2 regions of the Filifactor sp. genome follow, and region 2 is predicted to be linked to the other one. Evidence: a T-box and tRNA genes for the amino acid it is inferred to sense, from the RefSeq annotation. Region 2 holds a T-box; the other holds one or more tRNA genes.
The links. The T-box of region 2 lies ahead of leuS (leucine--tRNA ligase). A T-box ahead of a tRNA ligase gene usually reads a tRNA of that ligase, here a tRNA-Leu.
Positions count from the first base shown of each region.

Region 1: it has a tRNA-Leu gene. The T-box ahead of leuS (leucine--tRNA ligase) is inferred to sense a tRNA for this amino acid. The anticodon was not compared.

Region 1 is NZ_DBHIIC010000002.1:93,663-98,885, reverse strand. It holds gene ACO5GE_RS00885 (GyrI-like domain-containing protein) at 1-363, shown strand, start outside; gene ACO5GE_RS00880 (ClbS/DfsB family four-helix bundle protein) at 376-945, shown strand; T-box leader at 1,139-1,341, shown strand; gene tyrS (tyrosine--tRNA ligase) at 1,468-2,700, shown strand; tRNA gene ACO5GE_RS00870 (tRNA-Leu) at 2,888-2,973, shown strand; gene ACO5GE_RS00865 (thymidine kinase) at 3,166-3,756, opposite strand; gene ACO5GE_RS00860 (AEC family transporter) at 4,243-5,181, shown strand.
Region 2 is NZ_DBHIIC010000056.1:2,195-7,417, forward strand. It holds gene ACO5GE_RS07450 (hypothetical protein) at 43-177, shown strand; gene ACO5GE_RS07455 (hypothetical protein) at 285-437, shown strand; gene leuS (leucine--tRNA ligase) at 576-2,987, opposite strand; T-box leader at 3,151-3,350, opposite strand; gene arcC (carbamate kinase) at 3,830-4,762, shown strand; gene ACO5GE_RS07470 (LexA family protein) at 4,971-5,223, opposite strand, start outside.

The sequences.
Region 1 (5,223 bases), on a different contig from region 2:
TGGAAAAAGCCAGAAGGACAAGAGTTTGATAAAAATAAACTGAAATACACATTGATGATTAAGCAACCTGATTTTATTATACAAGAACTATTTGCAGAGGCACTTGAAAATGTGAAAAAGAAAAAGCCCAATGATTTATATGAGGAGATAGATTTTCAAAAAATAGAAGATGGCAAATCCATTCAAATGTTACATGTCGGAAGTTATGATGATGAGCCTCAGTCATTTGAGAGGATGGATCAGTTTGCAAGCGAATGTAAGCTCACAAGAACAGACGATTTCCACAGAGAAATATATTTGAGCAATAAAAATAGAACATCCGAAGAGAAACAAAAAACGATATTGAGATACTCGGTAAAATAGGAGGAATTGATGATGCCAAGACCAAAGACAAAAAATGATTTGATGACTACAGCAAAGGAGAACTATGAAAAGTTAAATTTACTGATTTCAAAGATGAGTCAGGAAGAATTAAGTACACCGTTCGATTTTTCAAAGGATGAGAAGAAAAAAGAAGCCCATTGGAAAAGGGACAAGAATCTAAGAGATGTTTTCATTCATCTTTATGAATGGCATCAGCTTATTTTAAATTGGGTACATTCCAATCAACAAGGAGAAGAAAAAACGTTTTTGCCTAAACCGTACAACTGGAAAACTTATGGTGATATGAATGTTGAATTTTGGAAAAAACATCAGAATACTTCTCTTGAAGATGCTACGGATATACTTCATAAATCCCATAATGAAGTCTTGGAGTTGGCCGAAACATTCAGTAATGAAGAATTGTTTTCCAAAGGTGTATATAAGTGGACGGGAGGCAGTACACTCGGTTCGTATTTTGTAAGTGCAACTTCAAGTCATTATGAGTGGGCGATGAAAAAGCTAAAAGCTCATCAGAAAAATGTAAGGGATGTAATGAAACAAATGAAAATCACCAATGAATAAGAGCAGAGACTGATACATCATTTCATCGCAGTAAGATACAATGGATGGTATGAGGGAGTAAAAAGAGTGAATACTTCCTCCTTTCATGCTTAATACAAATCTGTTGCAGTGCAGAAAAGACATTGTTTTTGTAATGTTTTTGGAAAAAAGATTGACGAAAAAAATTTTTTCCACTATACTGGGGATAATTTCATACAGAGCGAAGAAAAAGAGAAAAGCAAGTGTTCCTTTGCAGAGAGTCAGTGTTTGGTGTGAATTGACAGGGAATTTGTAATATACACTTTGGAGCTTGTATTTGAACGAGAGTAGGGTACACGGCAGCTACCGTTATGAGCAAAATGAAGTGATGTCGATTCGGCATAATCAGGGTGGTACCGCGGACAATTCGCCCCTGTTGTAAAAACAGGTGTGGATTGCTTTTTTTATGGAAAAATTTTGGTGTTTGCCGTTTGAGTAAATGAGTTTTCGTATCTTAGAATCGTTTGAAAAGAGAATGTTTGAAAAAAGTTGGGAGGAATTAAGATGAAAAATGTGTATGATGTACTGTTGGAGCGTGGATTTATTGCACAGGCAACACATGAAGAAGAAATCAGAGAGTTGCTTGGCAAAGAGAAAGTTACTTTTTATACAGGATATGACCCAACCGCCGACAGTTTGCATGTGGGACATTTCTTGCAAGCGATGGCAATGAGACATCTTCAGTTGGCGGGGCATAGACCGATTATTTTGATTGGTGGAGGAACTGCAATGATTGGCGATCCATCCGGTCGTTCGGATATGCGTTCCATGATGACGGAAGAAACCATCCGTCACAACAGTGAATGTTTTAAGAAACAACTTTCTAAATTTATTGATTTTACAGATGATAAGGCAATTATGGTAAACAATGCCGATTGGTTGATGAAGTTGGAGTATATTCCTTTTATCCGTGATATCGGAGTGCATTTTTCTGTCAATCGAATGTTGTCGGCAGATTGTTTCAAAACTCGTATGCAAAGTGAGGCAGGCTTATCGTTCTTAGAATTTAACTATATGTTGATGCAGGCATACGATTTCTACAAATTGAATGAGTTGTATGACTGCAAGTTGGAGTTCGGAGGAGATGACCAATGGTCCAACATCATTGCAGGAACGGATTTGATTCGTCGCAAAACAGCAAAATCTACTTACGGAATGACATTTCAACTGTTGACTCGCTCTGACGGAGTGAAAATGGGCAAAACGATGTCCGGAGCAGTGTGGCTTGATCCGGAAAAAACTTCGCCATACGATTTCTATCAATATTGGAGAAATATTGAAGATGCATCTGTTGAAAAATGTTTGGCTTTGCTTACTTTCTTACCGATGGAAGAGGTTCGCCGTTTGGGAGCGTTGCAAGATGCAGAGATCAATAAGGCAAAAGAAGTATTGGCATTTGAAGTAACCAAAATCGTGCATAGTGAAGAGGAAGCAATCAAGGCACAAGAAGCTGCAAGACAGTTGTTCGGTAAGGGTGGAACAAGTGTGGATGCTCCGACAACAGAATTGACGAAAGAAGAGTTGGAACAAGGAATTGGAATTTTGGACTTGTTGAAACAAGTTGGATTGTCACCATCCAACAGTGAAGGCCGTCGTTTGATAATGCAAGGTTCTGTTGCAGTAAATGATGAAATGATCAAAGAACCGAAAACAGTAATTGATGATTCGTTCTTACAAGACGGAGTAATTATGCTTCGAAAAGGAAAGAAAAAATTCCATCAAATTAAAATGAAATAGTAAGACAGTTCGATATAGCAATATCATAACCACCTAAAGTTATATTTTTTGATACACTTTAGGTGGTTATGATATATACCAAAAAGAGCAAGTTGCTTTCATGGACTTGAGATAGATTTTTCGAAAATATTATGATATTTTTCTTGCAATATGCAAGTTAGTGTGATATTATATTCAAGTAATCAATGCAGGTGTGGCGAAACGGCAGACGCACTGGACTCAAAATCCAGCGGTGGCAACACCGTGTGGGTTCAAATCCCACCACCTGCACCATACATATTCTGTGAAGAAAGATTCATTGTAAAATGGGTGCTTTCTATTTTTTTGTTTTTTATAAGGAAAATTTGGGTGATAAGACATAAAGAGTTGATAGAAACCACTGTATCAACAGGTATGTTTTTTTGCATGACCAAATCTATTGCCATTTACTAATAGATTACTACAAACAGGAACCATAAGGAGCAATTACCTATGGTTCTTGTTTTCTTCGCCCAAAAGACCTTCCCTATAATGTTTTCTGCAGAGACCGACATAAGATTCATTTCCACCGAGTTGTACCTGCTCTCCATCTCTTAGCACTTTGCCGTTTGAAATTCTTGCGTTGAATTTTGCTTTACATCCGCACCAACAGACGGTGGGGATTTCTTCAATGACATCGGAAAGCTCAATGAGTCTTCTACTACCCTCAAATAATTCTCCCTTAAAATCTGTTTTCAGACCGTAACAAATAACAGGGATGTTATATTCATCTACAATGTATGCAAAAGTTTCAACTTGCTTTGCTTTCATAAACTGTGCTTCATCAATGATAATACAACTGCAGTGATGTAATATCGTCTTATCATCTTCTACGTCTTTTAAGAAGTCTTCAATAAAGATACATTCTGATTCAATTCCAATTCTGGATTTAACTGTCTTTTCTCCATCTCTATTGTCAAGTTTCGGTTTCAGTAAAATCACATTTTTCTCTTTTTCTAAATAATTATATCGTACCATAAGAGCATTAGCGGTTTTGCTGGAGCCCATTACACCGAATCTAAAATATAATTTTCCCATTTCAAAATCTCCTTTTACCATCTCTATTAAAAATATGAGTTTTCTCTTCTCTTTGTGAAAACGAGAAACCATATTGTTTATCAGCAATCTACTTATGAAGTTTGTATTTGTTAGCTAACATATTATCATTTTTTTTGGAGATAAGGGGGATTTTTGTTGAATTTTTTCTGAATGGTACCTTACTTGATAGAAGATAAAAAATGTTTTGCAGAAAAAATAATATATTTATAGATTATTTTATGCTACAATTTATAAGTTATACAATATTTTATATTGTTGTTGGAATACACATTATAACCACGATATAAAAGAAGTCGGTTGATAACAACTGATGAGTATGTTATTGAGGGGAACAATGCATTTTGTGAGAATTTTAGATAAGATGATGCTTTGCTCGTGGGGTAGCAAAGTTTGAAATAAAAAAGATTTTGAAATCATCACCATTTGTATAAAAAGTATTTAAGTGAGAAGAAAGAGGGAAAGTAAGTGAGTTTTTTTGAAGTATTGGTAGAGGTATTGAAGTTATTTATTATTGTGATATTCGGATATATCATCGGTAAAAAAGGATTGATTACAAAGGACGGTCAAAAGCAAATCAGCTCGATATTGTTGTATATTGCGATGCCTTGTGCCATTATCCGAGGGATGCAAATTCCTTTTTCTGTGGATCGTTTTTCTGTGGGAGTATCCATTATTCTGATTATGGCAGTGACCTATTTTTTGACAGTCTGTCTTTCTTTTGTGTTAATTCGTTTCCTTCCGTGTGAGGGAAAAGAAAAAGATGTGTTTCAGGCATCTATGATTTTGCCGAATGTAGGATATATGGGCTTTGCGATGATCGGACAACTTTTGGGAGAGGACAAGGTGTTTTTTGCAACTCTTGCAAGTTTATCATTTGAGTTTATGGCATGGAGTGTGGGAATGTATCTTGTTGCCAGAAACGGCGATATTGATATGAAACATCATGTGGTTAAAAAAAGTATTGTGAATCCGGGAGTGTTATCTGTTCTGACAGGATTTGCACTGTTTCTATTACAAATTTCCATTCCGGACCCTTTAAAGGGAGCGGTCAATTCTACAGGAGCGATGATGTCACCTTTGGCGATGATTATTATCGGGATTTCTCTATCCAGAGCGAAAATCAGCGGGTTTATTTTTAATTACAAAATTTATGTGGTCAGCCTTTGTAAGTTGGTATTTCTTCCATTGGCAATGTTTGTACTGTATTCTTTAGTCGGATTGAAAGATATTCAAATTATGGTTCCTATTATTTTGATTGCGATGCCGACAGCAAGCTATGTGACGATTTTTGCAACGAATGTGGGAAGTGATGATGTGTTGGCGTCAGAAGTCGCATCGGTATGTACTGTTCTGTCTATGATTACAATTCCTTTCGTTGTTGGATTTTTGAAGATTGGCGCTTAGTTTTCAGAGAGGGAATCATGATCGGCAACATGACAAAATGAG
Region 2 (5,223 bases):
TCTCGTGTTCAATTAACATTGGCAATAAAAGGAGGAAGAAGTATGAACGTTTCCATTCAAAAAAAGTGGGATTTTTTGTTACCGGTATTGTTGCAAAAGAGATTGAGTCTTCGTGATGTGAGGAAGTGTTGGACAAATTATATGAAAATTACAGTCATGAGGAATTATCTAAATTAGAAACCGAAGAGAGTGTAGGGGTTTATTATGAAGGGAGTAATCTTAATAAAATAAATTATATGGTGGGATATATTGTTTCTGAACCTATAAAAGCAAAAGAAATGTGATTGGATTCTTTGAAGGTAGAGGAAAGAGAATATGCAGTCTTAGAGTTGGAATGGAAAGTGCCGGACTGTATTCCTAACGGTTGGAAATATGCTATGGAGGTATTTTTTCCGGAACATGGTTATCGTCATTCTGGGAAATCGAATTTTGAATAGAGATATGGATTGCACTGATTATAAGATGGAACTTTGGATACCGATTGTAAGAGAATAGTGTAATCAAAAAAAGCATTTTGTTGAGAAAAATTCTAACAAAATGCTTTTTGTAAGTTATGAACCTTAATTTAAGGTTAGTTATTTAATTACCATATTTAATATTTTTCCCGGAACATAGATAGTTTTTATAACCTGTTTGTCGCCGATAAAGCTTTTAATATTTTCTTCTGTTTCTACAATTTTTAGAAGTTCTTCTTGAGTAATATCTTTTGAAACAGTTACTTTACCACGAATTTTACCGTTGATTTGAATAGGGATTTCAACAACGGCATCTATCGTTTTGGATTCATCCCATGTTGGCCAATCAGCATGGTCCATATCTTTTTCAAATTGTTGCAGTTCCCAAATTTCGCAACAAATATGAGGTGCAATCGGATAAAGTAAAGTGATAAAATCTTGAAGTTCTTTTCTTGTGATAAATTCATCATCATAGAATTGGTTAACGGCTGTCATCATAGCAGCAATAGCGGTATTGAATTTTACATTTTCGAAGTCTTCGGAAACTTTCTTGATTGTTTTGTGCATTAATGAAATATGTTTTTTGTCATATTCATTTTGTTCCGTTACCATTTCCTGTAGTTTCCATACACGTTCCAAGAATCTTTTACATCCTTTTACACTGCTGTCAGACCAAACTGCAGGGCGTTCATAATCTCCGATAAACATAATGTAAGTTCTCAATGTATCAGCTCCGTAGTTATCAATAATTTCGTTCGGATTGATAACATTACCGCGAGATTTTGACATTTTTTCGCCGTCAGGACCTAAAATTAAACCTTGTGCAGTACGTTTTTTGAATGGTTCCGGATAGGATACTGCATCAATATCATGTAGGAATTGATGCCAGAATCTGGAATAGATAAGATGGCGGCTTACGTGTTCCATACCTCCGTTGTACCAATCTACAGGTCCCCAATAATCCAAGGCTTCTTGGGATGCAAGTGCATCATTGTTATGTGGATCCATATATCTTAGGAAGTACCAAGAGGAACCTGCCCATTGTGGCATGGTATCTGTCTCCCTCTTTGCAGGTTTTCCGCATACTGGACAGGTTACATTTACCCAGTCTTCGATATTTGCAAGTGGAGATTCACCGGTTTCGGTAGGTCGATATTCTTCAACATCAGGAAGAGTGACAGGTAACTGTTCTTCCGGAACAGGAACCATTCCACAGTGTCCACAATGAATAATTGGAATCGGTTCTCCCCAATATCTTTGACGGTTGAACGCCCAGTTTTTCATTTTGTAGTTTGTTTTTGCTTCACCTATTTTATTTTCCTCAATATAGCGGATGATTGCCGGAATCGCCTCTTCTACAGTTAAGCCGTCGAATTTGTCAGAATTTACAAGGATGTCTTGTGGTGAAGTTTTGTATACTTCATTTTGAACATCTCCACCTTTTACAACTTCTATGATTGGAATATTGAATTTTTTTGCAAATTCCCAGTCTCTGTTGTCATGTGCAGGTACAGCCATAATTGCACCGGTTCCATATCCCATCATTACATAGTCGGAAATCCAAATAGGAATTTCTTTGTTTGTTAAAGGATTGATGACAGTTAATCCTTTCACCTCAACTCCTGTTTTGTCCTTTGCAAGTTGAACTCTTTCGAATTCCGTTTTTTTGGTAGCTTGCTCTTGATAATCTCTGATTTCATCCAAGTTTTGTAGCTTGGATTCATATTTCTTAAGATAAGGATGTTCAGGAGCCATAACCATAAAGGTAACACCGAATATCGTATCCGGACGTGTTGTGTATATTCTCAAGGAATCTTCTGTACCTGAGATAGGAAAATCGACTTCTGCACCATTGCTTCTTCCAATCCAATTCTCCTGTTCTAACTTGATGCGAGGCAAGAAGTCAAGTCCATCCAAACCGTCTAATAATCTGTCTGCATATTCTCTGATTTTTAGGAACCAAACGTCTTTTTCCATCTGAACAACGTCATGTCCACAACGGTCACAAACTCCATTTTGAGACTCTTCATTTGCCAAAACAACTTTACAATTGTTACAGAAATTTACATAAGTCGTGTCTTTGTATGCAAGCTTATGTTTAAACATTTGTAAAAAAATCCACTGTGTCCATTTGTAATAGTTTGGATCGGTCGTATCGATGGTTCGATTCCAATCGAAAGAATATCCTGCTGACTTTAGTTGACCTGTGAATACGTCAATATTGCGGTCAGTAACAGTTCGAGGATGTTCTCCTGTCTGCATAGCATAATTTTCTGTTGGAAGTCCGAATGCATCCCATCCGATAGGGAATAGTACATTATATCCTTCAAGTCTTCTTTTTCTGGAAATTACTTCAAGAGAAGTATAGGCTCTGATGTGTCCGACATGAAGTCCTGCACCTGATGGATATGGAAACTCAATCAAGTTAAAATATTTCTTTTTATTGTGGTCGATTTCAGAACGGAATGTGTGGTTCTTTTCCCAATGGGATTGCCATTTTTTTTCAATTTGATTTGGATTGTATTCTCTCATAAACTCACTCCTTTAGATAATTTAAATAGCTTATTTTACAATATTTAACAGAGAATCTGAGTTCTATAAAAATTATGTTCTTCAAGAGATGGTATCAATAAAAATCTTACATTTTTCAGAAACAACTTCTTTCAATGCAATAAAAAAATCTTCCTCTCTAAACGATAGAGACGAAGATTCGCGGTACCACTCTAATTGATAAAAAACAGAATTTTTATCCTCTTGAAGGATTTAACGCATTCCTTACGTCTGATTTTTCAGAAACTCCAAGACAAGTTCAAAAAGTTGATTTTATCGTTTTTCAGCAACCAACGACTCTCTGTAAAAATTTTCTTTTTTACTACTTCTTTTCTTCGTTAAATATTTTATAATGTAGTTATATTATCAAAAAATATGAGATAACGCAACCACCAAACAAAATATTTCGTAAATTATCAAAAAATATTTGACAAATGAAAATATGCGTATTATACTGTAAAAAATTAAAAAAACATATGCACTGAAAGTCGTTTTTTATATTGCTTTTTTATAATAAAAGAACGGAAATTTCATTTCGTAATTTCAAGAAAAAAGAGAGCATAACCTGGTTTTTAAGAATTGATAAAGGTTTTGCAAAATTTTTTTGCCCTTTTTTGGGTTTTGAAAAATATAAAAAATGCTACATATGTCTTGATATCCCAATGAAAAATATGTTTTTCCAACAGTTTTGATCGTTGTTTGGATGGTGTACATATCATAAAACAATTCAGTTTTATGATAAAAGGAAATGAGTTGAATTTGTGTATGTTCACAGTAGAATACACAATACTTATTATTGAAAAAACATTCACAGGAGGCAAATTATGAAAAGAATTGTAGTGGCACTTGGTGGAAACGCATTAGGAAACAGTCCTGAAGAACAAATGCAGAAAGTAAAACATACTGCAAAACCTATTGTTGATTTGATTGCTGAGGGAAATGAAGTGATTGTTGCACATGGAAACGGCCCTCAAGTAGGTATGATAAACCTTGCGATGGATACGGCATCTAACAGTGAAGCAAAAACCGCAAAAATGCCATTTCCTGAATGTGGTGCGATGAGCCAAGGATATATTGGATATCATCTTCAAAATGCGATTCGTGAAGAACTTATTAACAGAGGAATGAATAAACCTGTTGCAACTATCATTACTCAAGTTATTGTTGATAAAAATGATATAGCTTTTGAAAATCCTACAAAACCGATTGGTGCTTTCTATACCAAAGAAGAAGCGGAAAAAATGTCAAGTGAAAGAGGAGAAACTTTCAAAGAAGATGCCGGACGTGGATACAGAAGAGTTGTACCATCTCCACTCCCAATTGATATCGCAGAAAAAGATACAATTCAAGCATTGATAGATGCAAATCAAGTGGTGATTACAGTTGGTGGAGGAGGAATTCCTGTCTATGCAGATGGAAATAGATTAGTAGGAGTTCCTGCTGTAATCGATAAAGACTTTGCATCTTCTAAGTTAGCAGAAATTGTGAATGCGGACTACTTGATTATTTTGACAGCTGTAGAGAAGGTAGCAGTGAATTTTGGAAAAGAAAACGAAGAATGGTTATCGGAATTGAGTATAAGTCAAGCAGAACAATATATCAAAGAAGGACATTTTGCTCCAGGATCAATGCTTCCAAAAGTAAAGGCTGCAATGTCTTTTGCTCAATCTAAAGAAGGAAGAAAAGCATTGATTACTTCGTTAGAAAAAGCGGCAGAAGGAATTCAAGGAAAAACAGGAACGATGATTGTAAAATAGTATAGTAAGATTAGTAATTTTTTGAAAAGAGTAGGTGATAAAAATGAACCTACTCTTTTTTAGTACAAGTATTTGAGTGGTTATAATCATAAAAAAATATTTCGTTATATTTTACTCCAAGCAAACATTCGTCAGCAATAGGATATTGAATCATAATATGATAGATTTTAGCATAGCTCAAAATTGCAAATAAGATTGCTTTAATTACTTAAAACTTTCTTCTTGATTCAATCACTTTTCCTAAAATAGTAATCGGTAATTCTTCTATTTGCTGATTGGTATAAAAGACCGGTGGATAGACTGATGAATTAAATCCATTTAGAATGATTCCGTTATCTTGCTTGATAATTTGTTTTATACTTGCCTCTTTTCCATTGACAAGAACAACTGCAATCTCTCCGTTTTCAACTGTGTTTTGTTGTCTGATGATGACAATATCTTCTTCTAACAGTTTCGGCTCC